4 regions of the Sphingomonas sp. HMP6 genome follow, and region 1 is predicted to be linked to each of the others. Evidence: predicted binding sites of a transcription regulator. Region 1 holds the regulator's gene; each other region holds the start of a gene.
The links. Region 1 encodes LexA, which represses DNA repair genes until DNA is damaged. Its sites were predicted from a motif close to GTTCCNCNCTTGTTCT; they were not measured.
Positions count from the first base shown of each region.

Region 2: a site for LexA is predicted at 5,839-5,854, ahead of HMP06_RS04645 (LexA family protein). Genes of this name have one in related genera too.
Region 3: a site for LexA is predicted at 6,636-6,651, ahead of HMP06_RS17440 (DUF6771 family protein). Genes of this name have one in related genera too.
Region 4: a site for LexA is predicted at 6,355-6,370, ahead of recA (recombinase RecA). Genes of this name have one in related genera too.

Region 1 is NZ_AP022672.1:350,179-358,248, reverse strand. Features, by position in the region: gene HMP06_RS01740 (TonB-dependent receptor) at 1-33, opposite strand, end outside; gene HMP06_RS01735 (molybdopterin molybdotransferase MoeA) at 326-1,510, shown strand; gene lexA (transcriptional repressor LexA) at 1,582-2,259, shown strand; gene HMP06_RS01725 (ComEC/Rec2 family competence protein) at 2,386-4,626, opposite strand; gene gltX (glutamate--tRNA ligase) at 4,668-6,140, shown strand; gene HMP06_RS01715 (citrate synthase) at 6,164-7,450, shown strand; gene HMP06_RS01710 (hypothetical protein) at 7,447-7,635, shown strand.
Region 2 is NZ_AP022672.1:909,097-917,166, forward strand. Features, by position in the region: gene HMP06_RS04615 (phospholipase D-like domain-containing protein) at 1-24, opposite strand, end outside; gene HMP06_RS04620 (hypothetical protein) at 111-1,496, opposite strand; gene HMP06_RS04625 (metallophosphoesterase) at 2,375-3,481, shown strand; gene HMP06_RS04635 (ArsR/SmtB family transcription factor) at 3,820-4,524, opposite strand; gene HMP06_RS04640 (SDR family NAD(P)-dependent oxidoreductase) at 4,759-5,601, shown strand; gene HMP06_RS04645 (LexA family protein) at 5,934-6,386, shown strand; gene HMP06_RS04650 (Y-family DNA polymerase) at 6,383-7,651, shown strand; gene HMP06_RS04655 (DUF3320 domain-containing protein) at 7,942-8,070, shown strand, end outside.
Region 3 is NZ_AP022672.1:3,563,110-3,571,179, reverse strand. Features, by position in the region: gene HMP06_RS17480 (hypothetical protein) at 1-198, shown strand, start outside; gene HMP06_RS17475 (hypothetical protein) at 305-1,207, shown strand; gene HMP06_RS17470 (DUF3617 family protein) at 1,254-1,811, shown strand; gene HMP06_RS17465 (MucR family transcriptional regulator) at 2,643-3,143, shown strand; gene HMP06_RS17460 (HEPN domain-containing protein) at 3,165-4,064, opposite strand; gene HMP06_RS17455 (sigma factor-like helix-turn-helix DNA-binding protein) at 4,129-4,359, opposite strand; gene HMP06_RS17450 (IS110 family transposase) at 4,923-5,765, shown strand; gene HMP06_RS17445 (helix-turn-helix transcriptional regulator) at 6,324-6,545, shown strand; gene HMP06_RS17440 (DUF6771 family protein) at 6,662-6,874, shown strand; gene HMP06_RS17435 (hypothetical protein) at 7,228-7,692, opposite strand; gene HMP06_RS17430 (hypothetical protein) at 7,712-8,023, opposite strand; gene HMP06_RS17425 (hypothetical protein) at 8,042-8,070, opposite strand, start outside.
Region 4 is NZ_AP022672.1:1,113,763-1,121,832, reverse strand. Features, by position in the region: gene HMP06_RS05670 (M13 family metallopeptidase) at 1-1,107, shown strand, start outside; gene HMP06_RS05665 (M13 family metallopeptidase) at 1,232-3,292, shown strand; gene HMP06_RS05660 (response regulator) at 3,513-5,936, shown strand; gene HMP06_RS05655 (response regulator) at 5,974-6,327, shown strand; gene recA (recombinase RecA) at 6,479-7,552, shown strand; gene HMP06_RS05645 (glutathione S-transferase family protein) at 7,863-8,070, shown strand, end outside.

The DNA of each region.
Region 1 (8,070 bases):
AAGTGCGGACTTGGCGGCGAGCGATTTAGACATGAGAGTTTCCCACTTTTTGATTGAGCTATTGATATGAAGATGCGCGCGCAGGGCACTCCCGGGCTCCTGCGCTGCACTCTGCCGGACGACCTTCATCTGAGTGAAATGCCGCCGGTCACCGCGCGCTAGGCGCGGTTTAAGGCGTTATGATGACAGCGCGAATTGGCCGGTGGATTCTCATCGACTGTGGCTTTTTGGTCATCTCGCGTCGGGGCCAGCAACCCGCGAGAATCGGCGCTCCGAAACCGCGCGCCCCTCGACGCGGCACCCGCTGGCACGATACAGGCACGCCATGCCCCCACCCCTCCTCTCCGTCACCGATGCCCAAACCCGCCTGTTTGCGCTCGGCACCCCCGTCGCGGTCCAGACGGTGCCGCTGCGCGAAGCATCCGGGCGCTGGTCGGCGGCCGACGTGCTGGCGCTGCGAACGCAACCGACGACCGATCTATCGGCGATGGACGGTTACGCGCTCCGCTTCGACGATCTGCCCGGTCCTTTGACGGTGATCGGCGAAAGCGCGGCGGGGCGTCGCTTCGATGGCACGCTCGGTGCGAACCAGTCCGTCCGCATCTTCACCGGGGCGGCAATGCCCGCGGGTGCCGATAGTGTGCTCGTCCAGGAAGAGGCAGCGCGCGATGGCGAGACGCTCCGCTTGGCAGGCGAAGGTCCGAAACGTGGCGGCAATGTCCGCCGCAAGGGCCTCGATTTCAGCGCCGGCGAAACGCTTGTCGGCGCGGGCGAGCGGCTCACCCCGGCGCGGATCGCGCTCGCCGCCATCGCCGGGCACGGCACACTCCCAGTGCGCCGACGGGTCCGCGTTGCGATCATGGCGAGCGGCGACGAACTCGTCGCGCCCGGTGCCCCCCTCACCGCCGATGCGCTGCCCGAATCGAACGGCGTCATGCTCGCCGCCTTGCTGGCCGATCTCCCGGTCGAGGTGATCGATCTCGGCATCCTGCCCGATCGGATCGACGCGATCGTCGACACCTTCGCACAGGTCGATGCCGACATCCTCGTCACCACCGGCGGTGCCTCGGTCGGCGACCACGATTTGATCCGCCCCGCGCTTCAGGCGGCGGGCGGAAATCTCGATTTCTGGCGAATCGCGCTGCGGCCGGGCAAGCCGATGCTGGCGGGACGGTTGCGCAACACCGTCGTGCTCGGCTTGCCGGGCAACCCAGTGTCGGCCTTCGTGACCGCGACGATCTTCCTTCGCCCGCTGATCGCTCATCTGGCAGCCGCCGCCACCCCGCTGCCAGGCACACGCCACGCGATCCTCGGTGTCGCCCTGCCCGCGAACGACCACCGCCAGGACTATCTGCGCGCCACGACGAACGATGGCCGCGTCGCACCGGCGGACCGGCAGGACTCCTCGATGGTCCGCACGCTCGCCCGCGCCGACTGTCTCATCGTCCGCGCGCCGCACGCCCCCGCCGCTGCGCCCGGCGACTCGGTGGAAGTCATCCTGCTCGCGTAACCCGCCCGGCTTGACGCGCGATTTTTCGTTCCGTATAGGTTCGTCGTCTGTTCCGACGAAAGGGCCGCGACATGCTTACCCGCAAGCAGCATGAGTTGATCTGCTTCATCAACGACCGGCTCGACGAGACCGGGGTCTCCCCCTCGTTCGAGGAAATGAAGGAAGCGCTCGACCTCAAGTCCAAGTCTGGCGTGCACCGCCTGATCAGCGCGCTCGAGGAACGCCAGTTCATCCGCCGCCTGCCCAACCGGGCCCGCGCACTCGAAGTGCTCAAGATGCCCGAACGCGGGACCAAGGCACCGACCAAGGTCGCAGCCGAGGCCGCAGCGCCCAGCAACGTGCGCCATCTGCCCGAACCCGCCAACGACGTGATCGAAATCCCGCTGCACGGCCGCATCGCGGCCGGCGTGCCGATCGAAGCGTTCGAGGGTGCCTCGATGCTCGCCGTCCCCGCCGCCCTGCTCGGCAGTGGCGAGCATTACGCGCTCGAAGTGTCGGGGGATTCGATGGTCGAGGCGGGGATTCTGGACGGCGATTACGCGCTGATCCGCCGCCAGGAAATCGCCCGCGACGGCGAGATCGTCGTGGCCTTGATCGAGGAAAGCGAAGCGACGCTCAAATTCTTCCGTCGTGAGGGCGCGATGATCCGGCTCGACCCCGCCAACCGCGCTTACGATCCGCAACGCTACGCGCCCGCGCAGGTCCGCGTGCAGGGCAAGCTCGCCGGTATCCTGCGCCGTTACGATTGAACGGCGGGCGTCGGCTGCGCGGTGCGATCGACGCGATCGCCGGGCTTGAAGCAGGCCGCCGTCTCGAACCCGTTCGGCATGATCGGAACGCGGTCCAGCGGGCTTCGGGGCAATTTGGCAGTGCAGTTAGCGGGCCGGTCCGCCTGATCGGGCGCCATTTTTCACCTTGCCCCAAGTGCGCCGCAGCCGCTCCGGCGGCAGCGGCGCGGCGATCCACGGATGCGTATCGCCGGACTGCCGCACCGTCCGCACCGCGCCCCGCTCGAAGCTGATCGCCACGCCACCGGTCCGCACCAGTACCGGCCGGTCGAGCCGCAACCAGCGTGGCGTGCATCCGCGCGGTAATCGCCGCTCGCTGACCACGATATCCGCCGTCCGGCACGCCGCGATCAACTCGGCAACCGGCACCAGATAGGCACTCCGTGTCGCCACGACACGCCAGTCGCGCCCGCCCGCACGGCGCGTCATCAAACACAGATCGCGGCTGCACCGCGCCTCTGGATGGTCCGACAGCAGCATCGGCAGGCCGTCTATCCCGCCATTTTCTGTCAGCATATCGGCGGTGTAATCCCCCACCCGGTCGCGCAGCAACGCAATATCCCCACCATCGGTACGGATCGCGAGATGCCGCCCGTCTCCTGTCACCAGCAGATCGGGTGCTGGGGTCGCCAGCGCCCAGATCGCCCCTGCCGCCAGCGGTATCAGCCCCAGCCGCCGCCACCGCGTCCGCCACAAAGCGATCCACAGCCCACCCGCCACCATCAACGCATAGGCCCCGCCCGGCATCGCGGGCAGCGGCGCGACCGCTCCGGGAATTGCCGCCGTCGTCCGCGCGATCCACAGCAGCAGATCGAGCGAGCGCGCCGTCAGCCACCAGAACGGCGCTCCCGCCCCCACTGTGTCGAACAGCAACGCCAGCGCCTCCAGCGGCATGGTGACAAAAGTTGTCAGCGGGATCGCGATGATATTGGCGACCGCGCCGTACACCCCGGCCTTGTGAAAATGGAACAAGGAGATCGGGATCAGCGCCAATTCGACCACGATTCCCGTCAACAACAGCGCCACAATCCCACGCCCGATCGCCGCCGCCCGCGATTGCTCGCGCGGGGCGAACCACCGCCGCACCACAGGATGTTCGTTGAGCGCGATGATCGATGCGACCGCCGCAAACGAAAGCTGAAAGCTCGGCCCCGCCAAAGCCTCGGGGTATAGCAACAACACGATCACCGCCCCCGCCGCGACCAGCCGCAGCGTCAGCGCCTCGCGCCCCAGCACAAGCGCCACCAGCACGAAAAGTGCTGCGACGCATGACCGGATCGTCGGCACCTCCGATCCGGTGAGCCACGTGTACCCGATCGCCGCCAGCGCCCCCGCTCCCGCCGCGATCAGCGGGATCCGCCAGCGCAAAGCGACCCACGGGCTGAGCGCGAGCAACCTCGTCACCAGCAGCATCACCGCCGCCACCGCCGCGGTGATGTGCAACCCGCTGACCGACAGCAGATGCGCCAGGCCCGAGCGCCGCATCGCCTCATTATCCTCGGCGGGAATGCCCCCCTGATCGCCCGTCGCCAGCGCGGCCGCAATTCCGCCCGCCCCACTCCCACCGACAGCGCCGCCACCCGCGCTCGCCTGAATATGCCGCGACAGCCGCACGCGCAGCCCGGCATCCCGCGCGCCGCCGCCGGCCACCACGCTGACCGGCCCAAACCCGCGCCCGGTCGCGCCGATCCCGTCGAACCACGCCGTCCGCGCGTAATTATAGGCACCGGGCACAGAGGGTTCGGGCGGTGGCATCAGCCGCGCCGACAGCCGGAGCGTTGCCCCCAGCGCCAGCCCTTCGGGAACGTCCACGCTCGCCAGATTAACCCGAATGCGCGGCGGCAATGTTGGCAACGGCCGCGCCGGCCCGCGAGACTCGGGCACCGAAAGCACTTCCACCGGCGCCAACCGCAACCGCACCAAATCGCGCGCCGGCAGCGGCTCGATTCGCTCCACTCGGGCCGTGAACGTCGCAATCGTCGGCCGATGCAGCACGCCTTGCGCAACATGCTCCGCCCGCCACCAGATCAAGCCGAGCCCAAGCGCGACTGCCGTTGCGCCCACCGCAACCACCCGCGCCGCGCGCCCGTATCGCCCCGCCGCCAACCCGCCTAGCGCCACTGCAACCGCCGTCAGCCCGGCGATCTGCCAGCTCCGCGCGTCAGGTAAAACGAACCACAATGCGATCCCGCCGCCCAGCGCGACCGGCAACCACAAGGCAAGCTGATCGCGCTCCGCCTCCAGCCACTGTTCCAGCCGCGCGCCCAACCCACGCAAAGTGCCCCCGCCGATTTGAAGCGCGGCAAGGTGCGTGCTAGGGGCGCTCAAGGCTGATCCGGCCATCCATGTAAGTCTGGGAGTATGCGCGGTTGAGCGCAATATCTGATCCCGCCGCGGCCTCCGCCGTCGGCGCCACTTCGACCACCGCCAAGCAGCCTCAGGTCGTAACCCGGTTCGCGCCCTCGCCGACCGGGTTTCTGCACATCGGCGGCGCGCGCACCGCGTTGTTCAACTGGCTCTATGCCCGCCACAATGGCGGCAAGTTCCTGCTGCGGATCGAGGATACCGATCGCGCGCGCTCGACTCAGCCCGCGATCGACGCGATCCTGACGTCAATGCGCTGGCTCGGTCTCGATTGGGACGACAGCGAAGTCTATCAATTCTCCCGCGCCGCGCGCCATGCCGAGGTCGCGCACGCGATGGTCGCACACGGCCATGCCTATCGCTGCTTCCTCACGACCGAAGAACTCGACGCGATGCGTGCCGAGGCGCAGGCCGCCAAGAAACCGCTGCGCATCCGCAGCCCGTGGCGCGACCGTGACCCGGCCGAGGGTGGCGACAAGCCGTCCGTCGTCCGCCTGAAGGCCCCGCTCGACGGTGCCACCACGATCGAGGACCGCGTCCAGGGCAGCGTGACCGTGCAGAACGCCGAGCTCGACGATCTCGTGCTGCTGCGGTCGGATGGCACGCCGACCTATATGCTCGCGGTCGTCGTCGATGATCACGACATGGGCGTCACCCACGTCATCCGCGGCGACGATCACCTCAACAACGCCTTCCGCCAGCTCCCCATCATCCGCGCGATGAACGCGATCGAGGGCGGCTGGCCCGATCCGGTCTATGCCCACATCCCGCTGATCCACGGATCGGACGGCGCGAAGCTGTCGAAGCGGCACGGCGCGGTCGGCGTCGAATTCTACCGCGACGAGCTTGGCATGTTGCCCGAGGCGCTGGAGAATTACCTGCTCCGGCTCGGCTGGGGCCATGGCGATGACGAAGTCATCAGCCGCACCCAGGCGATCGCGTGGTTCGATCTCGACGGCGTCGGCAAATCCCCCTCGCGCTTCGATCTGAAGAAGCTCGAAAACCTCAACGGCATCTACATTCGCGATGCCGAGGATGCCCGGCTGGCCGAATTGGTCGCGACTCGTCTCGATTTCACGCCAAGCGATGCGCAACGCGCCGTGCTGGTCCGCGCGATGGCCTCGCTCAAACCGCGTGCTGCAAACCTCAACGAACTGACGCGCGGCACCGACTTCCTGTTCGCCACCCGCCCGCTCGACATCGCGCCGGACGCCGCACCGCTGCTGTCCGGGGAATCCCCTACATTGCTCGCAAAGCTCCACGCGGCGCTTGACGCGCTCGACGGCTGGGATACGGAGGCGCTCGAAGCGGCGGTACGGTCGGTCGCGGAAACGTCCGGGGTCAAGCTCGGTCACGTCGCGCAGCCACTCCGCGCAGCACTGACCGGACGCAAGACCTCGCCGGGGATCTTCGATGTGCTCGATTTGCTCGGGCGTGACGAGAGCCTCGGCCGCATTGCCGACCAGATGGCCGCGTAAAGACTTACGAAAGGACGATTTCGATGACCGACCCCGTCAAGCTGAACGCCGCAGGCAAGGATCTCGACCTCAAGGTCCTTTCGGGCAGCGTCGGGCCGGACGTGATCGACATCCGCAAGCTGTATGCACAGACCGGGATGTTCACGTACGACCCCGGCTTCACCTCGACCGCAAGCTGCGACAGCGCGATCACCTATATTGACGGCGATGAGGGTGTGCTGCTCCACCGCGGCTACCCGATCGGGCAATTGGCCGAACAGTCGAGCTTCATGGAAGTCTCGTACCTCCTGCTCAACGGCGAGCTGCCGACCAAGACCGAACTCGACAAGTTCAGCTACACGATCAGCCGCCACACGATGCTGCACGAACAGCTCGCGACTTTCTATCGCGGCTTCCGTCGCGATGCGCATCCGATGGCGATCATGTGCGGCGTGGTTGGCGCGCTCAGCGCCTTCTATCACGACAGCGCCGATATCACCGATCCGCAGCAGCGCATGATCGCGAGCCACCGTCTCATCGCCAAGATGCCGACGATCGCCGCGATGGCGTACAAATACTCAATCGGTCAGCCGTTCCTCTATCCCGACAATTCGCTGAGCTACACCGGCAATTTCCTGCGCATGACCTTCGGCGTTCCGGCCGAGCCCTATGTGGTGAACCCGATCGTCGAAAAGGCGATGGACCGCATCTTCATCCTGCATGCCGATCACGAACAGAATGCCTCGACCTCGACCGTGCGCCTCGCCGGTTCGTCGGGCGCCAACCCGTTTGCGTGCATCGCGGCGGGCATCGCCTGCCTGTGGGGCCCGGCGCATGGCGGTGCGAACGAAGCCGCGCTCAACATGCTGCGCGAAATCGGCACGCCCGACCGTATTCCTGAATACATCGCGCGCGCGAAGGACAAGAACGATCCGTTCCGCCTGATGGGCTTCGGCCACCGCGTGTACAAGAATTACGATCCACGCGCGACCGTGATGCAGCAGACCGTGCGCGAAGTGCTCGGCGAACTCGGCGTCACCGATCCGGTGTTCGACGTTGCGATCCAGCTCGAGGAAATGGCGCTAAGCGACCCGTATTTCATCGAAAAGAAGCTGTTCCCCAACGTCGATTTCTATTCGGGCGTTATCCTGTCGGCGATCGGCTTCCCGACGACGATGTTCACCGCCCTCTTCGCGCTCGCCCGCACCGTCGGCTGGGTCGCACAGTGGAATGAGATGATCGGCGATCCGGAGCAGAAGATCGGCCGGCCGCGCCAGCTCTACACCGGCCCGACGCAGCGCGATTACACCTCGGTCGAGTCGCGTTCGTGAAAGCAGCCGGGCTGATCGTCGGGCTGGTTCTGCTCGCGTTCGGCCTGCTGTTTGCTGGGCAAGGGTCGGGCCTCATCATGTGGCCCGCCTCCAGCTTCATGCTCGCCGCGCGGGTGTGGGTGGTCTACGGCCTGGGCATCGCGGCGGTCGGGGCGGCGCTGCTCTGGTGGTCGCGCCGCCGCTGACGCAGCGGCGGACGTCTGTCCTACACGCGGCTGATCGGGCATAGCGGGCCGGTTCTTTGACACCGCTGGTTTGAACGCAGTGATCGCCCGTTAACACGCGCGGCCAAACCCTACTTCGTCAGTCGGCCTCGTGCCGGAGTCCACCTCGCCACGTGGCCTGACCTCAAACCCCAAGCACACCCCCCCCCCCGCCCGGTGGCGCCGTGCACAAGCCTATCCGGAGCTTCATCGAGGGGCCGGGGTGATAATGAGTCGCGCGCGATTGTCTGGAAGTGGGTGGAAAGCGGACGTAGGCGGTTGGCGTAAAAGCTGCACGACTGGCTAGGGCTGCACATCATTCGACGCGGATGCTCGAATGATAACGTCTGGGAAACCCCCTTGCTCAGCCGCAGCCTTCGCGTTGCCGACACATTTGATCGGCGTTCCCGCTCTTAC
Region 2 (8,070 bases), 560 kb from region 1:
ATGCTTTTCTTGGATTTCCGTCATGGCCACTCCCCGTCGCGTCGTTGTGTTGGACTTATCCGATTTGATAGCTCGAGAACCAAGGAGCGAAGCGCTCGAGCACGGCGTCCCTAGCTGGCAGGAGCGTTCATTTCATCGAGTAGCGCTTGAAGATCCTTGGCGTTCTTGACCTCGTCGAGCCTACGCTTGGTCGCCGCGGCGTCTGCGTCGCGCACGGTCTGCGCGGCCGCGACGCTCGCATCGAGAACGCCCGCGACATCCTTGCCCGAGCTTCCGATGTTGTATTGGAGCATCGTCGGCTCGCCCATCGACCCGAATTCGGCTCCGACCGTCCTGCCGCCGAAGATGCTTCCGCCGGTCCGCATCGCGAAGTGCCGTGAGAGCTGGGGTAACTTCACGTCTGCACTGCCCGACGCTTGCTTCGCATCGGTCCAGCTCCTGTCCGTGGTGCACGCGGTTGCATCGGCGCAAGGTCGCAGCTTTACCGCTGCTGGTATGGGCCGAACGTAGGTCATGTCACGGGTTACCAGCACACCGCTTCTCGTGACCTCTGCGGCACAGGCGGACGCATGCGTCTGGGGTTTGCAGCCAAACCAGCCCGCGATCAGCGCATCGGGTGCGACGCTGACCTCGTATCCGAATTTTCCGGGATAGCGCTTGCCGTCCGCCAACACCGCTGCGACCTCGCGTTTATTCTGAACTTTGGCCTGATCGAGCGTCTCAACTTCACGCTCCAGCGGCATCATCACGAACCAGTCGGTGATGTTCGGCGCGCCGATCCGGGCGATTAGATTGGGGATGGCGGCATTGGCGTCGTAAACCGGAGTCAAACCGTCCTTCAGCGTCGCGTTGATGGTAAGTGCTGCTTCGAGTTCGCCAACCTGCGAACGCCGCAAAACGAGCAACTCCTGGGTCGCGGTCGATGCGTCGCCAGTGATGATGCGAGCCTCAAGGGCATTTACCTCGTGCCTGCGCTGATCGAGTTCGGCAAGCGCCTTGGTCACTCTGGACGTGCATTCGAGATACCAATTCGTCGCATAATAATGCGGTTGCCTGGATTTCCTGTCGCGGCCTTCCGCGACTGCGCCGAGCGGTTTGATCGCCGCGGCAACCCCGAGTCCGGCGATAGGGTTCGCGGTCATCGCCGCAACGGCGGCCCCGGCCTTGATCAAAGAGATTAGGAGAGGGCCACCCTGTCCCGTCGTCTTCCCGTTGAAATCCTTCAGATACCAATCGTCGTTGAAATGAACCTTGGTTTCGCGATCGACGAGAAAACCGCTCTCCGCATCGAGTGAAATGATCCGGCGTGGCGACGCCTTGCCGGCCAGCACAACCTTATACGCGAACTCGATCTGGAGAAGTGGATCGTTGTCTTTGAGCGACACCTGCGCCGCCGCGGGCAAGGGACATTTGGTGATACGTTGGGTGACCCCCGCAGTAACGGTGACCGCAGGCAAGGCATAGTCGATGCGAACTCGCTCCGCTGCATGTGCCACGACCGGGCTTGCTGTCAGCAAACATGCAATCAGCCATATGTGCCGCATATCCCCCCCTTTTCGCTTCCTCGACGCGACAGCTGCCCCCATCGCCCACTCATGTCGTCATCAGCGGGGCGGCACCATGGCTGGCGTCCCCGCAGTCTAGTAATGGGCCATATCCCCATGCAATGCTAGCTTGGCATGTTATGGATTTTACGCAACGATTACTTGAGCCGAGCAATACATTTTACCCCCATAGAGAAAAATCGGCGAAGAACTTTGAGAACTGCAAAAGACCTTCGGCTAACATGATGAAATCGCGAGAGATCGGTGGCCGCCGCGACCACATGCTGCCCTCGGTGTCTTCTCGTTCCAGTAGAGGCGACTCCTTCGTCAGGCCAATATCCGGACCAGCCTCTAACTGTGTCATTCGGATGACGCCGACTTTGGGAAGCACTTACGCCTTTGCAAGCGCATTGTTGCGTGCTTCGCCGTCTGAAGCTCGCCCTGTCCCGGCGGGCGCCACGGGTACGCCCAGGTCTTTGATGATAGGTCGTCGGCGCTTGCACGGCTGGATAACGAGAAGGTCGAAGTTTCCGGTCGTTGATCATCGCACGTCGGCCGTGTCGTAAGCTGACGCCTTCGTCACAGTGGTCTCAGTCAGTAGTTGGCCGCTGCGATCCTGCCGGGTTTCGAGAGCATCCCGAACGCGGTTCGTCAGGCTCGCTACGAAGTATTTGGCAGCTCTTGGCAGGGGTTGATCTCGCCTAAAAACGTAAGCTCGGCACTAGGGTCGTTTCGTCACGGTTGCGGTCCCGCCTTGCCGGGCAGATACCGAATGCCGAATAGCCAGTGGCTCAAACAGGCCACGCAGGTCGGGGGCTGCCATTTTTCATTTGATCTTCGCCATCCCAAGCATTTTCGTGATCGTCCGCTGGCTACTGCAGCTATCGCTGCCGCTGTGGGGCAAAGGCGCCATCGCTCTGCTGATCCTGTTCACATCGCAGTTTCATCTCTGGAGCAGGCTGTCGTCCGGATCGGTCTTCGCTCCGGAGTTCCCACGGGCCGCCGTCGTCCTGTTCAACTGGGGCTTCGGGGCCATCGCGTTCCTCGCGGTGCTGCAGATCGTGCTCGATCTGGGCACGCTTGCGGTCATCCTGACGACGGGAGGAGGCTTCGGAACGCCGGACTTCCTACGCTACGCGATCGCGGGTGCAGCAGTCACCCTGGCAGCGTTAGGTGTCGCCAACGCGACGCGCGTCCCTCCGGTGATGGACATCGAGGTCGAGATCCGCGGGTTGCCGAGGGAATTCGACGGCTATCGGCTGCTTCAGCTCACCGATCTCCACATCAGCAGGCTGTTCCCGGTGAGTTGGGCGGATACGGTGGTTGACCGCGCCAACGCGTCGGAGGTGGACGTCGTCGTTGTCACAGGCGACTTCATCGACGGGTCGGTGGCGATGCGCCGTGCCGACGTGCAGCCGCTCGAGCGTCTGCGCGCTCCCGACGGCGTGTATGCGATACCCGGCAACCATGAATACTTATTCGATTACGCCGCTTGGATGCGGCGCCTTTCCGGGCTTGGGATGCGCATGCTGCCGAACGCGCACACGATAGTGACGCGCGGACGTGCTCGGATCGTTCTTGCCGGCGTGACCGATCTTTCCGCACCCGGACACGGGCAGCCGGGACCGGATCTGGCAGCGGCGTTGACGGGCGCGCCGGCCGACGCTCCTGTCATCCTGCTCGACCATCAGCCACGACGTGCAAAAGCGGCCTCCGCACACGGTGTCGCGCTTCAGCTTTCGGGCCATACCCATGGAGGCATGGTCGTGGGTCTCGACCGGCTTGTCGCGAACGGCAATGGCGGGTTCGTATCCGGACTTTACGACGTCGACGGGATGACGCTCTATGTCAGCAACGGAACGGGGTTGTGGCCGGGATTCGCCCTGCGTCTTGGTCGACCGTCGGAAATGACCCGCGTGACGTTACGTTCGGCGTAGCCGCATCGCCGGACTTGAAGTTCAGACGTTTTCACATCCGGATTTGCGGCGCGTCCCATGGCTCCGATTGCGGCACCGGGCGTTCGGACTGAGGTAGGCCGAGCCTATTGTCGGATCGCCGAACTGAGAGGGATTGCGATGTTTAACGTTAATGAAGCGGGGCAGGCGGAGCTCGATGCGGCCGAGGGCCTGCGCGGGCAAGTCTTCGAGATCGTCCGCTATCGTGAAGAGCGGGGGGCGGTTCGACAGCCTGCGGCAGCTCGCCGAGGTTCCCGGGTTGTGCGGCACGCTCGACGACGCGACGTTGGCCAACCTCACGGTCTGATCCTCGGCCCTCATCACGCGGGCGCTGTGGAGCACCCCTTCGACACCTCCACCGTCAACAGCGAACATATCGCGCGCAAGGATTCCCTGCTTTCCTCGAGGCATGGCGGACTCATGCTCATCCACCGTCGTTCAGCGGCGGCGTGTAAATGGGTTAGCCACGTCGTATGCGCTATTTCGGTATCTACCTGCTCGGGCCGCTCTTGATTCCCGCGCCGTCCATAGATCGAGACCGCCGTCACGCGGACGTCCGCGCCGACCGCCCACTTGCGACTGTTGAGGCCATAATCCCCAACCGCTTGAAAGCGACCTGTTTTGGTGGTGGCGCAGTAGAGGGCGGGTGACGACGATTGGCTGTTATCCAAGTCGGGTCCGGTAGCTTCTGGGGGTGCAGCGATCGAGAAATGGACCTCTCCAGAATGGAGGGCTTCCGATTTTCGCCTTGTCGTTCCGAGGCGCTCCGCAAGCCCATCGAGGACGGCATCGATGCCCGTCGCATTCAGCCGATATAGGATGTTGCGTCCCGACCGCTTCGCCTCGACTAGCCCCGCGTTCAGCAGGACTGCGAGGTGGGTCGACATGCTGTTCAGCGGCACGTTGAGGGAGCGGGCGAGCTCTCCCGATGTCCGGGTGGTATTGGGCGCCACCGACAGGGTGATCAGCACGTCGAGGCGAGTCCCCTGACCCATCGCGGTCAGAATCTTGGTGACGTCAGGCATTTTTTCGATCTCCCGGTCTTCATCGTCTCTCCTGCTTGATGATCGTTGCGCCGCCGCATGCTGACTGCCGTCACTGGTCGCGCGCCCGACCGATCCGCCGATGTCCGCCGCCCCGCAAAGTGAACGGGTGCACTATGAGATGAGGAACAGCCGCGATAGACGCTTCTGCGCGGACGCGACCGCCGCGCGCAGCCGCTTTCGTTTACCTGAAGAACCGGACAGGATGCCAAGCCGATGGATGGAAACCTTTGTCATCCCGCTTTCGCCCCGAAAGCCGTCGCCGTGGTGACTGGCGCCGCGAGCGGCATCGGTTGTGCGGTCGCGTCCCGGCTTCTCGGTCTTGGCATGAGAGTCGCGATAGCGGACGTGGATACGGACAAACTCGACAAGGCTGCTCGTGAGCTGTCCTCGCTAGGCGAGGTTCTGATCGTTCCAACCGATGTCGCGTCGTTCGCGGCAGTCGAGCGGTTGCGGGACCGGGTCTTCGCGGCTTGGGGCGATGTCTCGGTCTTGGTCAACAATGCGGCCATCGGCGGAAATCCCGGGAAGACATGGGAGAACGGCTCGGATTGGGAGGGCTTGCTCGGGATCAATCTGATGGGCGTTCTGCACGGCGTCCAGGCCTTCATTCCCGCCATGCTGGCCGGCGACGCGCCTGCGATCGTGATCAATACGGGATCCAAGCAGGGGATCACCAATCCACCGGGCAACGCCGCATACAACCTCTCCAAGGCAGGGGTGCGAAGCTACTCGGAGTCTCTCGCCCACGAACTTTGCGACGCTACCGGCGGGCGCGTCTCGGCGCATCTTCTGATTCCTGGCTTCACCTTCACGGGCATGACGAACCGGACCGAGAAACCGGACGGAGCGTGGACCGCTAAGCAGGTCGCGGACTTCATGCTCGAGAGCGTCGCGCGAGGAGACTTCTACATCCTGTGCCCGGACAACGATGTCGATCGCGCAACGGATGAGAAGCGTATGCGCTGGTCGATGGACGACATCGTCGCGAACCGGCCTGCGCTTTCACGCTGGCATCCTGACTACCGAGAGCCGTTCGCAAAGTTCATGGAGGCGTGACCAATGCGATCGCTGCTCCGCGAGTCGCAGATGCGGAGGTCGACGGGCGCGGCTACCGAGTGGCTCAAAACGGGGGCGCGCCTTGGAAGACCTGGCGCTGTTGGACGCCAACGTCAGCGGTCACCTCGGTCTCGTCGCCTTACCACGATCAGCGCCCGAGGACCGTCGACGTCCAAGGCGGACATGTGATCCCCGTCGATTGATGCGTGCGCGACGTCCGCGCGAATCCGCCACAACGTTCCTGTAATGTTCTTGCGGTCGGCCGACGGTTGGGCCTAGCTACAAGCTATCCGCCGGGCACGGTGATTCGAGGGGGGGCGAGAAGGACGGCGATGCGGAATGATCAGAGTCTGCGGGCGGATTCGGCGCTGAGACTGCACGAGATTCCATTCGATCTCGTGCCGCAGGAGGTTCCATTCTTCCTGTGCGACACGCCTGCCGGTTTCCCGTCGCCGGCGCAGGACGACATGCAGGACCCCATCGACCTCGGCGCTTGGCTCGTGGAGCACCCGGCCGCCAGCTACATCATGCGTGTCGATGGGCGGTCCATGGCTGGGGCGGGGATCAACGACGGCGACCTGATAGTCGTGAACCGGGCCAGGAAGCCGAAGGCTGGCGCGATCGTCGTCGCGCTGGTGCACGGCGACCGCACCCTGAAGCGGCTGCGCTGGGTCGATGGGCGGCATTGGCTGGTGCCGGAAGCAGATGGATTTCCGGAAATTCTGGTCGACGAGTATGTCGAGATCTGGGGCGTCGTCGTCGGCGTCGCGCGCAAAGTGGCATGACCGCCCCGATCGCGCTGATCGACTGCAACAATTACTACGTCAGCTGCGAGCGCGCGTTCGATCCCAGCCTCGTTGGAGTGCCGGTCATCGTTCTATCGAACAACGATGGTTGCGCCATAGCGCGATCGGCCGAGGCCAAGGCGCTCGGGATCAAGATGGGGGATCCCATTCATCACCTGCGCGACAAAGTGCGCGAACACGGGATCAAGGTCCGCTCCTCCAACTACGCACTTTATGGCGACATGCAGCGGCGGGTGATCGCGGCATGCGAGCCCTTCGCACGCGATTTCGAGATTTACTCGATCGACGAGACGTTCATCGATCTGGCTGGGTTCGAGCGGCGGGATCTCGTCGCGCATGCGCATGCGATGCGGGCGCAGGTCCAGCTGTGGACGACGATCCCGACGTGCGTCGGGATCGCCCACACCAAGACCCTGGCGAAGCTGGCGAACGCTGCCGCCAAGAAGGATCCGCGCTTCGGCGGTGTCGCCGACCTGCGCGACGAGGGCACGCGCCAGGGTGTGATGCATACGTTCGCGGTCGGCGACGTTTGGGGGATTGGCGGAGCTACCGGGCGCAAGCTCGCCGATCTGGGGATCCATACCGCCGCTGCCCTTCGAGACATGCCGATGAAGCAGGCGCGAGGTATGGGAACCGTCGTCCTCGAGCGTTTGGTGGCGGAACTTCGCGGGGTCCCGTCTAATGCCGTCGAGGCCGTCGAACCACGTCGCAAGGGCATGGCGGTGACGCGGTCGTTCGGGACGCCGGTTACGGACTTCGAGCAGATGATGGGCGCGCTGTCCCAATACGCCCTCCGGGCTGGTGAGAAGCTGCGGGCCCACGGGCTCGTCGCCGCCCGATTGACGACGTTCTTCCACACGAACCGTCATAGGCCCGACCGACCCCAATATGGCGGATCGCGGATGATGACGCTACATCCGATGACGAACGACAGCCTGGAATTGATCGCGGCAGCCCGGCGCGGTGCCACCAAGGCATGGCGCGACGGTTACGCCTACACGAAGGCGGGGATCATGCTCGACGATCTGCTGCCCCAGGATAAGCGACCTCGGACGCTGTTCGAAGCGGACATGGGTAGGCGGGATCGGCTGATGTCTGCGCTCGACGAAATCAACGGCCGGTTTGGAAGCTGGACGGCGGTGACAGCGTCCCGGGGTTTCAGCCGGGAATGGCGGGTGCGGTCTGAAATGCGGTCGCCGGCCTGGACGACGGATCTCGCGGACGTGCCCCGCGTCAGAGCCTGAGGTGTGTCGGCTGCGCGACGCGACGACGCTCGCTTCCCTGAGCGCCGGCCTAGCCCGGCAAATTGCGCGCAAGCCGCGCCGATCGAGGTCGCCATTCGGAGGAGGATGAGTGGCGAAACGGCCGCTGATCGGCATATGTAGGCTTGCTAGTGACTAAACGATAACGTTAGCTACGTCCGATTGATCCATGGATAACAACAAGAAGAGTGGTTGGTCTGGTTATGGATGGCTGGACTTGGCGTCCGCTTTGTCGCCTATTTGGCGATACCGAATCTAGGGGGATTGGAACGTTGGCAAGCAGCCCGATTATCGAGGACGGAGACGCGCCGGTTTCCGTCTTCCAGAGCGACCTTCCCATCGACGAGAAGCTGGACCGTGCGCGCACCGAACTGCTCGACCTGTCGGCGCGCAACCGCCTG
Region 3 (8,070 bases), 420 kb from region 1:
CTGACGAGCTTGTCGTTCAACGGCGGACCGCCGGTAAACGCGCTTAGCGTGACAGCGCCCAGCGGACCGGCACAAAGCAATCCGTTCGACGTGGTGCGGCAGCTTCAGGCGGGCAACACGATCGATTTCCGCGTCGGCGCTAATGGCAGCTTCTACAACGATACGACCGGCCTGAACGGGTACATTCAGCTGAACTGACCGCCTGTTTTATACAATCGCAGGCGAGGCGGACACAACCCAGCCTGGCCTATGGGCCACACCCATCCGGCTGTAGCGCAGCAAGCGTTCCAACGAGGAGCATCCCGTGAATCGCACACGATTCAAAAGCAGACCTTCGCCAATCATCGCCGCCGCTGCATTGGCCGCGCTGGGGCTTTCCAACCTTTCCCCCGTGCAGATCGCGGCGACCGGCGCTGTGCTCGGCTTTGGCGTGATGGCCACACCGGCTCTGGCGGCTGCGAACATTCCGGGGGTTGGTCTTGTCGTCAAAAAGAAGCCCGGCAATGCACCGATTGTCGCCCCCTCTGACAACAACGGCATTGTCCGCTTCGCCGGGCTGGAGCCGGGCGAGTATGAGGTCAGCCTGATCGACGGATCGCGTCCCGTCGCCGTCAAGGTCGGGGCCGACGGCATATTGACTGCGCGGGCACAGGCGTCGGACGACGGTAAGGACCGCTGGGCAGAAACGATCCTGGGGGGCGGCGGCAAGCCCAAGGATTTGTGCCGACCGCTGACCGAAATGTGTCCCTATCTTTTCGTCGCCCTGAAGCAGACGGTGTCGTTCGACGTGAAGGCGCTGTTTGGCAGCGACGGCCTGCTAGTTGCCGTGCCGGGCCGCGGGCCGGTTCGTGCCGATCCGGTCGCGCCAAAGATGCGGTTTATCGACGTGAACGCTAGCAGCTCCGCCGACATCGCCCGTCTTGCCCCCACCACCACGCCCGATGCGGCGCAGCTCATCGTCGCGGAGCGGACGAAGGGCGGCGCGTTCAAGGACCCGATCGATTTTGCCCATAGGGTGTGCCCGAAGGTCAGCGTTGATTTCGATCTTACCCCTACGCGCATTGGCCCCGCGCAGATTATCGCAAAATCGGGCGACCCAAAGACAAACGGCTTCAAATGCGCTCCGCCGCGCGCTGGGGAAGTGCCGACGCTGGAGCTTTATGGCCGCAAGCACAATTATGTCGGCCACGTCACCTTGCTGCGCTGATGCCAAAATTCGGTTTCCCGTTATCTTGCAAAAGAAAGACGCAGCTATGATCACGCCTTTCCGATTGGCGGCGCTCACCGTCTGCATAGCGGTGCTGCATGGGTGCGGCCCTGCGCAAAAGAGCCTGTCCGCCGCACCCGAGATCTTGCTCAAGCGTCAACCGGGAAGCTGGACGTTCGAGAGCGAAATTCTGGCTTTCGACGCGACCGGGATGTCCGGCGACATCGCCGAAATGGCCAAAGCCGGAAAGGCCGCGGTCGGCACGAAGAATGGCAGCGGGCCGGCGTGCCTCGAAGCAAAAACCGTCTCCGATGACAGTTTCAAAAAGCGATTGCAGGAAGCGATCCAGTTCGGGCCCGAATGGAAGGTGCAGCGTTCCTCGTTCGAGGATGGCAAGGTCGATTTCAAGGCGACGATGCGCAGCGTCGACCAAGGGGATGGCGAAATGACCATCGTCGGCACGATCAGCCCGACGCTCACCGATCTCACCCTGGTGACGACCAGCAACCGTCCAGGCGGGGGAACGGGCAGCCTCAGGACCACGATTCACACGCGCAACGCGCGGGTTGGGGCGTGCACCGCGGGCGAGGATACGCTTGGCTAAAGTTTAGGTGGTATCAGGCGAGCTTCGCCGAGCCAAATCTGGATCGCTTGAACGCCGGGTAGCAGGTCAGCTTCCGAAGGGCTGCTTTCGGGGTCTGCGGGTTGGGGAATCAATAGCAGGATTCGGGCGCATAACTGCCAGCCGCCTCGCCCTGAACGAACGGCCGCTTACCGCCTTCGCTCGCCCAAAAGCCGCCAGTCCGTTCTCCCCCCAAAATGACCTCGTACGCAGACGGTCCGCTCGCCACCCGTCGTACTCATCGAGACAAACGGAACGAATGGCGGCTTCCGGGATATTTGCTCCAGCCGGTGGATGGTCGAGATCGAAGCGCTGAGCAGTCACTGGCGGCGAAGTAGTCCAGCGCGTATTCGGCAACGGTGCCAGCGCCTCGCGCATTGAAAAACCTCACTAATTTCGCTTATTGGCTGGCAGAGGACGCGGGGGGCCAGCCGTATTTTCCTACTAAAAACATCCACATGCACCCAGCCTGCTGGCGGTGCTTTTATCTCGCCCTCTTAATTGCCCCCCGATTTCCAGGAATTTTCGCGTTCGCCAACCGGCCCGACAATGCAATCATCGTCACCGCGTCTGCCCTAGGAACAAGATTAATTCCATGGCTCTGGTGTATCGACCTGGCGGTCGTTGGATGTTGAGGGTGGACCAAAAGCTGACGTTGGCAGGTGAAACGGTACGGGCCGTCGCTTTTAATCGGTACGACATGTTTGCCTGAGTAATCCCAGAACTCGACACGCTCAAAACATCCATTATGGATCATGTGGCGTCGAGGTATACCACGATAAGATGATCGCCCGGCAATGAGCGGAGATTTTAATGTCTGACGAACCCACTTTGAACGCCGTCGAACTCGCGACTGAACTTACGATCGCCTGGCTCGGCAATCAGAACAATCGCGTCTCAGCGGAGGACGTGCCGGCGTTTCTTCGCGCGATGCACGCCACCGTGATCGAACTCTCTGGGCAAGCCTCGGCGCTCATTGAAACTCCAGATGCATCAGGTTCGGAAGGCTACACACCCGCAGTCTCGGCGCGCAAATCGCTAGCCTCGAAAGACCACATCATTTCGATGATCGATGGAAGACCGTACCGGACCTTGCGCCGTCACCTGTCTGGCCACGGGCTGACGCCTGAACAGTATCGCGAGCGCTACAATCTGCGACCCGACTACCCAATGGTGGCCGAAAGCTATTCCGAGCAGCGGCGCGCAATGGCGCTCAAAATCGGCCTCGGCAGCAAGGGGCGCGCGGCGAAAGCTGCGGCAAGCGCGCTAGCGGAAAAGCCGAAGCGCGGCCCACGCACTGCAAAGTCTGGCTAAGGGTGCTGGCGCCGCGTGGCTTCAGTGGCGCGGCGCAAGGCGACGGTCACAAACAGCTTTGACCAGCTGCTGCAGCGCCGCGACCCGCTCGCCGAGCCAGCGCAGTTCGCCGTCGCTGATTTCATAATGTTTCGAGTAGCGGGCGTTCACGTAGGCCTGCCGCAAAAGCTCGAAGCAGCGTCGGCTGAACTTATCGCTGCGGGGCCACGCCTCGATCAACTCAGGCGCGATTTCCTCGGCATGCGAACGAAGGAAATTTAGCTTGTGCGATTTTGGACTGTAGAGGGTCAGCACGAGCAGCGCGCAATGATAGAAGCGCTCGGCGCTCTGATGGAGCACGAATGCGGCCTCGTTTCGGTCGCCCGCTGCGCGCGCCCCCTCCCCCATCCGCAGAAATGCCTCGGCGCTCGGAAACCACTTCTCAAAGTGCTTCTCCGCCTCCGCCCTCGCCTCTTCCGACGGCAAGTCGCGGGACTGCGCGAACGGGAACCCCTCGGCCTCGCACAACGCGATCCCCTGGCTTACGATATCGACGAAGAACGGTCGACCCTTCTCAAGCTGGGCGTTCACGTCGGTCAGCGAATGGACGATGAAGTTGACCGGCGCACTAAGCGCTTTGGTGATGGTCGTATCGCGCATCAGCCGGTCCTCGGCGGCCGACCAATATTCGAATTCGGTCAGGCGCTCGTCATTGACGACGATCAGGATGTCATAATCGGACTGATAGCCGCCAACCGGATCATCGACCCAGTCGCCGCGCGCGAACGAGCCGTAGAGCACGATTTTGAAGATGCGCCGCGCCTTCTTCCAGTCCTTGGTGCCGATCGCGTGCGCGGCCTCGAACTCCTCGCACAATACGCGCGCGACATGGGCAAGCTCGCGCTGCCGAGAGGCGGGAAGATGATCGAGGGACGTGCGCAACATTGCTGCGGAACCTGCGGCATTCGCGGATGCGAAGGCAAGGCCTATCGCGTCCGCGAATGGATCAGTCGGCCTCGCTCGCTTCAACGAGATGGACCAAGGCGCTGGCCATGCGACGCTCCACCTCCGCCACGTCGATCTCCAAGCGCTCGGCGATCTCGCGATAGCCAAGGCTATCCAGCCGATGCAGCAAGAAGACCTCCCGCGTGACGGAATCCATCCGCCACAGCTTTCGCTCCAGCCGGGCCACTTCGGGCCTCACACGAGGGAGCCGACGCCAGAACCTCCACCTCATCTTTCTTCCTCCTTCCTAAAACGCACACGGCCCCGGAAAAGGGGGTGGGCGGCAAGGAGCGAACCGGCAGTCCCGCCGACGGAGGCGGGCCGCACCCGCAGGGCCGCAGCGAAGCGGAGGGCCCGGCGCAGCCGGGTTGCGGCACGCCGCGGCGGGACTAGAGGGTAGCGACGCCCACCCCCTTGGCCGCGGCCGCAACCAGCGCCAGCGCGCGAAGCGCGATGTCAGCTAACCGGATCGGAGATCCGGACTGCGTCAACGATCGTCACCCGCAGGGACGAGACGCGAAGCGGCTCGGCGCCGCACAGCGGCGTAGAGCGTGGCCGTGCGAAGCACGGGTCGCCATCGGAACGAATATTTGGGGCGCATCCCGAGTGGATTGCTTCGTGAAAATCGAGAGGCTCAAGTGATTGCACGGCACCGCATCTATGGGGCGGCTCACCGCTTTGCGAATTCAGACTCGGTGCAAATTAGACATTATCCATTCGTCGGCGGACCCCGAAACCTCGTTGCAGGCGCTCCGCGACCTGGCACCCAAATTAGGGCCGCCGACGCAAACATAAATGAGGTGCGCGATGACCTCGAAGTTTTGGGTTGGACTCGATGTCGGCGAAGTTAGCACAGCAGTGTGCGTGCTAGATCATACCGGGCTGCCCGTACTTGAATGTCCGTCGGGATCGACAGCTGACGACATCGCTAAATCCCTCGCCATGTTTCCACTCACCAACATTGCGGCGGTCGCGTTGGAGACAGGCGCCTCGCCGACGCTGCCCCCTCGCCTCGCCAAGTTGGGCTTTCCCGTCTCCGTTTTTGACTCGCGTAAAACGAGCAAAGTGCTCGCGGTTCGATGTCATAAGACGGACATCAACGACGCGCGCGGCATAGCGGAGATCGCACGGTTAGGGGGTGTACCCCGTTTGGCCGTACACGTTCGCGGACAGGAGGCTCAGCAAATTAGAACCGAGCTTGCCCTTCGACACCGCCTAGTCTGGCTGCTCGCCGCAAACCGGAACTGCCTTCGTGCGATGTTGCGCAACTATGGCAGCACCATCAAGCAGCTAGGCGTTGGCCTCGCTATGGGTACCAAAGTTGAGGCTGAGATTAAGGCCTTGGGGCAAACCGGCATGTCTGAGGCGGCGCGCACGCTACGTCCCCTGATTGAGCTGTGCGCACAGTTGCACCTGAGCATCCGACAGGCGGACAAGGATCTGAAAAGACGGGCCGAGGGTAACCCCATCACTAGCCGCTTCCTCAAAATTCCCGGTGTTGGCCCGATCTGTGCGCTGTCATTCTATTCGGCGATCGACGAACCCTCGCGCTTCCACCGGCCTGCGGACGTTGGCCCCTATCTGGGCATGGTGCCAACATTGAAACAGTCCGGGAAGGTTCTTCGCATCCAGTATTAGCCGGGCGGGTGATCGGCTTACGAGGACGCATCTGGTGATTTCCGCTGGCGTAATGTTGTCGCGGGCCGCTCAACGCTGTGCGCTGAGTGACTGGGGCAGCGAGTTGGCGAAGCGGGCAGGCTACGGGCGAGCCCGGATGGCGGTAGGCCGAAAATTAGCGATAGTCATGCTGACGATGTGGCAGACTAATAGTGAGTTCGAGCCATATCCCGTCAGACGTTAGCGTTCCGCCAAGCGGCGGTGGGCTTCGACTCCGAACAAGAAATCGTAGCCAGACTACGTCCCCTTACTGGAGCGAAGCCCGAAAAATTGGTACTATGTCGTCAGTCCGCCGGGTGGTCGGTTCGAATGTCCAAGGGTTAGCCCCAAAGGTTCCGACGCGTTTTCCCAAGACGTTCTCAACACCCGGCGAGCCGTTTGAACCTCGCCGGACGTGGTCTGGCGCAATACAGGTAACATTCCGACTACTCCACAGCTTGTTTCTTTATCCTTTAGTTGGATCGAAGGCCTTTGGCCTTGCTCCCTTTGATGGCTTGCCCGAGCCTCATCTGCCAGCGAATGCAGGAGCGAGCCATGTCGGACTTTGTTGACAGAATTCTCCGACTACCGACCGTACTCGATCGTACGGGCCTCAGCCGATCGACATTGTACCGGAAAATCAAGGATGGAAGCTTTCCCAAGCAGATCGCGATCAGCACGCGCTGTGCGGGATGGCGCGAGTCGGCTGTAACAGCGTGGCTTCGAAACCCGATTCACTACACCTGCCCGGACGAAACCTGATTTCGCTAACGGCCCGCCGATCACATGCCGTTCTCAAGGGCCGAGCTCCGACGCCATATGCGACGCGGCGCCGAACATATCTTGCCATTCGTTCCGCATATGTTCCACACGCCGATATGGCACAGCATCTCTCCGATTCGCCCAACGATCTCGAAAACCTGGCGCGCGAGGGCCTGATGCTCAGTCCGGGATGGGCGCGTGTCGGCCTCACCTTTGGCGACGAACGCTTGCGCGAACAGGCGTTGAACGAACTTGCGGCGAGCATCGCGAAGCGCATCGCCAACCCACCCGTCGAAGCCGATCCCGACCAGTTGCCGCTTGCGCTGTAATGGCATGGGCGCGACCATACGGCTGCTCAAGCTAGGGAATTTCATTCACCAGAATGCCAATGTGCAGCTGACTGCCGCGCGTGCGACCACCGGGGCGTGGTGTTAGCGCAACGCGCGCAGCGCTGGTTTTGCTGCCACGGCCGGAACGATCACGTCGATGTCATGAGCCGACACTTCCGCTGCAACGTCGGCCACGGACGGCCGGAGCGGATCCGCGCGGTACACCCCCTTACGACCCCTGACCTTTCCCGAATGGACGGCGCTCGAACGCGCCTGGGGGAATTGGTAAAGCACCTGCGCAACGGTTAGACCTTCCTCAATTTCGAGCGAGCAAGACTGCGCAATGAAAGCGGCTAACGGACCTTCCACTCGTAAGAATACGTGCCGCACAAGCCGGGACTGTCTTTGTCTTCTGGCTTTGTCGCGGAAGACCACACCGCCATGTTGACCGCACCGCCAACGCCATTCTGATAGCTCTGCCAGAGCACTACAAACCGTGCCTTCACCCCGGCCCCGCAAAGAGTGTTGCGATGTCTGAGCACGCCCGGATCGCTCGATAGCTCATAGATGCTCGCAGTGCTCTTTTCACCAGACTCATCCCACATGCGCCAAACCTTGCCGACAAGGCGCGCCGCCACGACTTTATTATCAAAAGTGATCGTTTTTGGACGGACGCGAACCGGTCCAGTGATGGCCTGTGCCGTGCGGCCGAGCGGAACCAGTGGATACGGGTCTTGCCACGCGTAATGTTCAAGAGCCGACTGAGATAGGGCAATCGACGGCACGGTTGCCGCGAGCAAGGCATTCAATATCTTCACTTTTCGATCTCCCAATGCCCTAGCGGTTTTGCCCGAACGCGCCCCGCGCCGATCCACCATTGGGTGTGTTTTGCATCTGCACCACTTGCTCAGCGCCACCGAGAAACAGTTCAACATTTAGGGGATGGGCGTGAACCTCCCGATAGAACTCTGAATCGAGTTCGCATTCGGCATCGAGCGCTTCGCTAATGCCGTTGATCCTTTCCGACGCGATAGGATCGACAATTTCGATGACGCGAAGGATTTGGGCTTTCGCCCGCGCGATCAGCGGTCGGTCAATGATTTGCCGCCGCGAAACTACGCCAACCCTTACTCCCGCGCCGATCTCCATTATCGCAAGCTCACGCACCTAATTGCCGACGTATGAACCTCCCGTCC
Region 4 (8,070 bases), 760 kb from region 1:
AAGCTGCGCGTCCTGCGTGCCTATGCCAATTATTTGTCCAAGCCGATTGTCGATGCGAATTTTGCCTTCACCGGCACCGTTCTGAGTGGCACGCCGCAGCAGCAGCCGCGCTGGAAGCGCGGCGTCGCCGCGACCAGCGGCGCGCTGGGTGAGGAAATCGGCAAGGTGTATGTCGCGCGCTACTTCCCGCCGGAATCGAAGGTGGCGATCGACCAGCTCGTCAAGAACGTGATCGCGGCGATGAGCGTGCGGCTCGACAAGCTCGAATGGATGGCACCCGACACCAAGGTGAAGGCGCAGCAGAAGCTCGCGGCCTTTACACCGAAGATCGGCTACCCGACGAAGTGGCGCGACTACAGCAGCGTCAAGATCACGCGCGGTGATCTGGTCGGCAACGTGGCGGCGGCGAACGAGTTCGAATATTTGCGCAATCTCGGCAAGCTTGACAAGCCGATCGACCGCACCGAATGGGGCATGACGCCCATGACGATCAATGCCTACGCCAATCCGGTGCTGAACGAAATCGTCTTCCCGGCGGCCATCCTGCAAGCACCGTTCTTCGACGCGAAGGCCGATCCGGCGATCAACTATGGCGGCATTGGGGTCGTGATCGGCCACGAGCTGAGCCATCATTTCGACGATCAGGGCCGCAAATATGACAAGACCGGCAAGCTGACCGAATGGTGGACGGCGGAGGACGTCAAGCGCTTCACCGCGCTGACCGACAAGCTGGTCAAGCAATATGACGCTTATGAGCCGATCCCCGGCCAGCATATCCAGGGTGGCCTGACGCTGGGCGAGAACATGGCCGATCTGGCTGGCCTGGCCGTCGCCTATGATGCGTATCACCGGTCGCTCGGCGGCAAGCCTGCGCCGGTGATCGGCGGGATGACCGGCGATCAGCGCTTCTACCTCGGCTATGCGCAGGTGTGGCGCAACAAGTTCCGCGAACCCGCGCTGCGCTCGCAATTGCTGAGCGATCCGCACTCGCCGGGGCCGTTCCGCACCGCCGAAGTGCGCAACGTCGATGCCTGGTACGCCGCGTTCGGCGCACAACCGGGTGACGCGCTCTACCTCGCGCCCGCCGACCGCGTCCGCGTTTGGTGACGCCGCTGCGCGGGATTAGGCGAAGCCAGATCCCGCGCGGCGGCGCGGCCGGTGCCGCCCCGGCGGCATCCGACGGCGCGGCTTTGCCGCGACGACCTTTCTTTTTCGATCAGGGAATAATTTGATGAAGCGCTCCTATCTCGTCGCGCTGGCTTCGGCGGGCGCGCTCGCGACCGCCATCGCCGGGGCCGGCATCGCCAAGACCGCACCGAAACCGGCCGCCAAGGCTGCACCCGCAGCCGCCAAGCCCTATATTGGCAGCTTCGGCCTCGACACCGACGGCATGGACAAGGCGGTCGCGCCGGGCGACGATTTCGTCAAATATGCCGGTGGCGCATGGGAAGCGAAGACCGAAATCCCCGCGGACAAGGCAAGCTGGGGGGCGTTCAACGCGCTGGGTGACCGCTCGCTTGACCAAACGCATACGATTCTTGAGGCGCCGTCCAAGGCGTCGGGCAGCAAGATCGGCGATTTTTACGCGAGCTTCATGGACGAAGCCGCAGTCAATGCGAAAGGCATTGCGCCGGTACAGCCGTGGATCGCTGCACTCCAGGGCGCAGGCGACAAAACTTCGCTCGCGGTCGAGATGGCCAAGCTTGAGCAGCAGGGCGTCGGCGGCCTGTTCCGCGGTGGCGTGCAGCAGGACGACAAAGCCCCCGAGAACTACATCTTTGGGTTCAGCCAGGGTGGGCTCGGCCTGCCCGATCGCGCCTATTATCTGAAGGACGACCCGAAGCTCGCCGACACGCGCGCGAAGTATCAGGCGTATCAGGCGCAGATGCTGGGCCTTGCCGGGGTGGAGAATGCACCCGCTCGTGCAGCGGCGGTCTTCGCCTTCGAAAAGCAGTTGGCAACCGCGCACTGGGACCGGATCAAGTCGCGCGACTCCGACCTGACCTACAACAAGTGGGCGATGGCCGATTTCGCGGGGAAGGCCCCCGGCTTCCCGTGGGACGCCTATTTCAAGACCGTTGGCACCGCGAGCCAGGCCAATTTCCTCGTCGGGATGCCCGACGCCTTGACCGGGGAGGCTAAGGCCTTTGCCGACGCGCCGGTGCAGGTGCTGCAGGATTTCATGACGCTCAAGGTGATGCGCGCGTACGCGGGCTATCTCTCCAAGCCGATCAACGATGCCAATTTCGCGTTTTACGGCACCGTGCTGAGCGGCGCGCCGCAGCAGCCGGCACGCTGGAAGCGCGCGGTCGGCACGGTCAGCGGCGCGCTGGGCGAGGAAGTCGGCAAGAGTTATGTCGCGACCTATTTCCCGCCCGAAACCAAGGCGGCGGCGGATCAGTTGGTCAAGAACATCATCGCCGCGATGCGTGTCCGGCTCGACAAGCTGACCTGGATGGCGCCCGAGACCAAGGTCAAGGCGCAGGCGAAGCTCGCCGCCTTCACGCCCAAGATCGGCTACCCGTCGGTGTGGCGCGATTATAGCGCGCTGACAGTCAAGCGCGACGATCTGGTCGGCAATGTCGCCGCCGCCAACGCGTTCGAATATAAGCGCGATCTCGCCAAGCTCGGCCAACCGATCGACCGCACCGAATGGGGTATGACCCCGATGACGGTGAACGCCTATGCCAACCCGCCGATGAACGAGATCGTCTTCCCGGCGGCGATCCTGCAAGCGCCGTTTTTCGATGCCAAGGCCGATCCGGCGATCAATTATGGCGCGATCGGCGTCGTGATCGGCCACGAGCTGAGCCACCATTTTGACGATCAGGGCCGCAAATACGATCCGACCGGCAAGCTTACCGACTGGTGGACCGCCGAGGACGTCAAGCGCTTCACCGCGATGACTGACCAGCTCGTCAAGCAATATGACGCGTATGAGCCGCTCCCCGGCCTCCATATCAAGGGTGGCCTGACGCTGGGCGAGAATATGGCAGATCTCGCCGGTCTCGCGCTTGCTTACGACGCGTACCAGCGTTCGCTTGGCGGCAAGCCGGCTCCGGTGATCGGCGGGCTGACCGGTGATCAGCGCTTCTACCTCGGCTATGCCCAAGTGTGGCGGATCAAGTTCCGCGAACCGGCGCTGCGCTCGCAAGTGATCTCGAACGAGCATTCGCCGGGGCCGTATCGCACTGCCGAAGTGCGCAACGTGGATAATTGGTACAAGGCGTTCGGGGTCAAGCCGGGTGACAAGATGTATCTCGCGCCGGCGGATCGGGTGAAGGTTTGGTAAGGCCGCCGTCCAAGATTTAGCGAAGCTAAATCGCGGATCGACGGCGGCCCGGCCGGCGCCGCCCCAGCGGCGTCCGACGCCTCGGCTTTGCCGAGGCGATCCGTTCTCCTCCCCTCCGCCGGGGAGGGAGAAACGCCCGGCAGCACTTACCGTGACAAACCCCCGTCGTTCCGCCGCTTAGCTCTTGACGCTCCCGGCCGTTGCCCCAAAGCATGACGCAATGGCCACGCTCCCCGCGACCCCGCAGTCCACCGCCTTTCGTAGCGCCGCGCTGATCGCGATCGGCTGTGGCGTGGCGGCCGCGCTCGTCATTCTCGGGCTGATCGGGAGTTTGTCCATCGCCGCCGCCTTCCTGGCTGCTGCACTCCTGGTGACGGGTGGGCTGCTCGCATTCCGGCGCCTGTTCCCGCCCACGGCCGCCACCGCGCTTGAGCCCGACTGGAGCGTGGCGCGGGCTCTCGCCGAAAGCAGTCCCGATGCGATCGCCGTGACCGATCGGGCCGGTCGGCTGGTCTGTGCCAACGATCGCTATGAAGCGGTGTTTGGCGGCTTCCCGACCCCGCCCGGCCTGCCATTCGACGCAACCGGGGTCGAGCGGCTGGGCAATGCCGGGCGCGCCGCCTGGCGTGACGGTGGCGCGGCGATCGATCGGCTGCTGATCAATGGCACCAACCTCTCGGCGCAGGTCTCACGCGCCGGGGAGGACGAGAATCTGCTCGTCTGGCGCTTCCATGCAGCGCAGGGGCTTGATCTGGCGCAGACGATGGAAAATTTGATCGCGGGCGCCACCGGCGACCGGCTCGGCAGCGCAGGAATCATGGCCGCCCTGATCAAGCCCGACGGCCGGATTCGCGCCGCCAATCGCGTCTTGCGCGCTCGCGCGATGGGGCATGAGGAAGGCGCGATCATCGGCCGCGACTTCGCGCAATTTCTCATCACCGATGCGCACGGCATGGCGCGTTTCGAACGCGAGGGGCTGACGCAAAACCCCCTGCGCGTGCTACAAATCCCGTTCCTCGATGGCGAGGATGCGCCGATGCTCGTCGCCTTGATCGACGAGGAGGAGAACGGCCACCCCGCAATCGGCGAGAGCGCGAGCGCGCACATCAAGAGCCTGGTGTCGCTGATGCCGTTCGGGATCGCGTTGATCGGCGGCGACGGGCGGTTCCTGCAGATGAACGATGCGTTCGCGCGCGCCGCTGCGGTCGATCCGCAAAGTCCGCCAATCTATCCGGGTGACCTGGTGGTGCGGGAAGACAAGGGCGTGGTGGCCGACGCGATCCGCAGATTCGCTGGCGGCGCGACGCATTCGACCGATCTCGCGGTGCGACTGAAAGACCATCCCGACGAACCCGTTGCGCTGTCGATCGCCGGTGCGCGCGGCCTGGGCAGTTCCGCGGTGTTGCTCAGCCTGAAGGACAATAGCGAGGAAACCCGACTCAAACGCGAAGTAGCGCAAGCGACCAAGATGCAGGCGGTCGGACAGCTTGCCGGCGGCGTGGCGCATGATTTCAACAATATCCTGACCGCGATCATCGGGCATTGCGATTTGATGCTGATGCGCCATTCGCCTGGCGACAGTGATTATGACGACATCCAGCAGATTCGCGCCAATTCTAACCGCGCAGCCAGCCTGACCCGGCAACTTCTCGCCTTCTCGCGCCAGCAGACGCTGCGCCCGCAAGTGCTGCAATTGCCCGACGTCATCTCTGAAGTGTCGAATCTGCTCAAGCGGCTGCTGGGGGAAACGGTGACTTTGACCGTCAAGCACGGCCGCAACCTGTCTCCGGTGCGTGCCGATCCGGGGCAGCTCGAACAGGTGGTCGTCAATCTCGCGGTCAATGCGCGCGACGCGATGATGTCCAAAGATCCACGCGGTACCGGGACGCTCGCAATCCAGACCTATGCCGTTACCGCGAGCGAGGTGCGCAAGCTCGGATCGGACATTCTGCCCGCCGCCGATTATGTCGTGCTCGAAGTGGCCGATACCGGCGGCGGCATCCCGCCCGATATCCTGCCCAAGATTTTCGAACCCTTCTTTACCACCAAGGAAGTCGGAAAGGGTACGGGCCTCGGTCTCTCCACCGTTTACGGCATCGTCAAGCAATCGGGCGGTTGGATCTTCGCCGAGAACGTCAAGGGCGGGTCGAAGGGCGGGGCAGGCGCCGTGTTTAAAATCTACTTGCCGGTCCACACTGCCGGGGCGCTGGCCGAACCGACGCCCGCCCGTGTCGTGCCAAAGGAGAAGCCGGTCGATCTGTGGGGCACCGGCACGATCCTGTTGGTCGAGGACGAGGACATGGTCCGCGCGGTCGCCGAGCGGGCGCTGACGCGGCAGGGCTATACCGTGCTGACCGCCGAGCATGGCGAGGCAGCCCTTGAGCTTCTCGCGGCCAGCGCACGCCCCGATCTGCTCATCTCCGACGTGATGATGCCCCTGATGGACGGCCCGACGATGGTCCGCCACGCCCGCGCGCGCTATCCCGACCTGCCGATCCTGTTCATGTCCGGCTATGCCGAGGAGACGATCCGCAAATCGATCGATCTCGAGAATGTCGAATTCCTCGCAAAGCCCTTTTCGGTGCAGGAGCTTGCCGAAGCGACGCGGGCGGTGTTGGCGCGGGCGGGTGCGGTTGCGAAATGATATGGCGCAGGCCGCGGGCGGCGGCTAAGGCGTTGGAATGGGCGCACCGCACACTATTCTGATCGTCGAAGACGAACCTTTGATTGCGATGATGATCGAGGATTTTCTGGAGGTGCTTAACAAGGCACTGGCCGGGTCGGTCGATACCGTCGACGCGGCGCTGGCGCTGATCGCCGCGGGTGGGATCGATGCCGCGATCCTCGATGTGAATCTGCGTGGTGGCGAGAAAAGCTTTCCGATCGCCGATGCACTGGCGGCCAAAGGCATTCCGTTTGTGTTCGCGACTGGCGGATCGCACGATACCGTGGCCGAAGCCTATCGCGACCGCCCCACGCTCCCAAAGCCGTTCACGATGGACGGCGTAGCGAAGGCTCTCGACGCGCTGGGCTGAGGCCGCTGTTTCCCGGAAAATACTTTCGTTCCTCTCTTGTTCTTTCGGAACAAACGCGATACACACTCCAACACGCATTGAACGCGGCGGGCGTTCGGGCTAGCGATGGAGGCTCCCAGTGGCGGTATCTTTGAAGGTCATCGACAGCAAAATGGCAGCATCCACGGACAAGGCCGCCGAAAAGGCCAAGGACGAACGGGCGAAGGCGCTCGAGGCCGCTCTGGCTCAGATCGACCGCGCATTCGGCAAGGGCTCGGCAATGAAGTTGGGCTCGAAGCAGACGATGCAGGTCGAGGTGATCTCGACCGGCTCGCTCGGGCTCGACATCGCACTCGGGGTGGGCGGTTTGCCACGCGGGCGTGTGATTGAAATTTACGGGCCGGAATCCTCGGGTAAGACGACCCTCGCTCTGCATGTGATCGCTGAGGCGCAAAAGACCGGCGGCACCGCTGCCTTCGTCGATGCCGAACACGCGCTTGATCCGGTTTACGCCAAGAAGCTCGGCGTCAACATCGACGAACTGATCGTGTCGCAGCCCGACACCGGCGAGCAGGCGCTCGAGATCGTCGATACGCTGGTACGCTCGAACGCGATCGATGTGCTGGTGGTCGATTCGGTCGCGGCGCTGGTCCCGCGCGCGGAAATCGAGGGCGAGATGGGCGACAGCCACGTCGGCCTGCAAGCACGCCTTATGTCGCAATCCTTGCGCAAGCTGACCGGCTCGATCAGCCGTTCGCGCTGCATGGTGATCTTCATCAACCAGCTCCGCATGAAGATCGGCGTGATGTATGGCAACCCGGAGACGACGACGGGCGGCAATGCGCTGAAATTCTATGCTTCGGTGCGCCTCGACATCCGGCGCACCGGACAGATCAAGGATCGCGACGAGATCATCGGCAACACGACGCGCGTCAAGGTCGTCAAGAACAAGGTCGCGCCGCCGTTCAAGCAAGTCGAATTCGACATCATGTATGGTCAGGGCGTCTCCAAGATCGGTGAAATCCTCGATCTCGGCGTCAAGGCCGGGCTCGTCGAGAAATCGGGTGCATGGTTTTCCTATGACAGCGTCCGTATTGGCCAAGGCCGCGAGAATTCGAAGACGTTCCTGAAAGAGCATCCCGAAATGTCGGATCGGCTGGAAGCGGCGATCCGGTCGCGGACCGACAAGGTAGCCGAGGAAATGATGGCCGGCCCCGAGCCGGACGAGGGCGACGAAGAGTTGTGAGTTTCGCGTTGGCGCTGCCCCTGATCGGCAGCGTGGCGTGCGGAGCGGCGGGCGTGCACGCCGCCGGTCCAGCCAAGACGGCCCGCGGAACCGCGCCGCCGTCGCAGAAACCGGGAAGGCCCGTCGGCAACGGCGGGCCTTTCATATTGGGGGTGTTCAAGCGTGTCAGGCCAGGCGGACCGGACGCAAGCGCGCGGATGCTCCGCGCCGTCGCGGTGGCCGATCTTCTCGGAGCCGCCACCGCGCGGCCTTGGGCGTTGGTGCGCAGGCTGCTAGAACAGGTCGATTAGTGCGAAATCCGGAGACCGCCATGACGCTCATCGTCCATCATCTCGAAAATTCCCGGTCACAACGGATCCTGTGGATGCTCGAGGAGCTCGGGCTTCCCTATGACATCAAGCGCTACGAGCGCGACAAAGACACGATGCTGGCGCCGCCCGAGCTCAAACACATTCATCCGCTCGGTAAATCGCCGATTCTCCAGGATACCGACGCGGCACAGACGATCGTCGAAACCG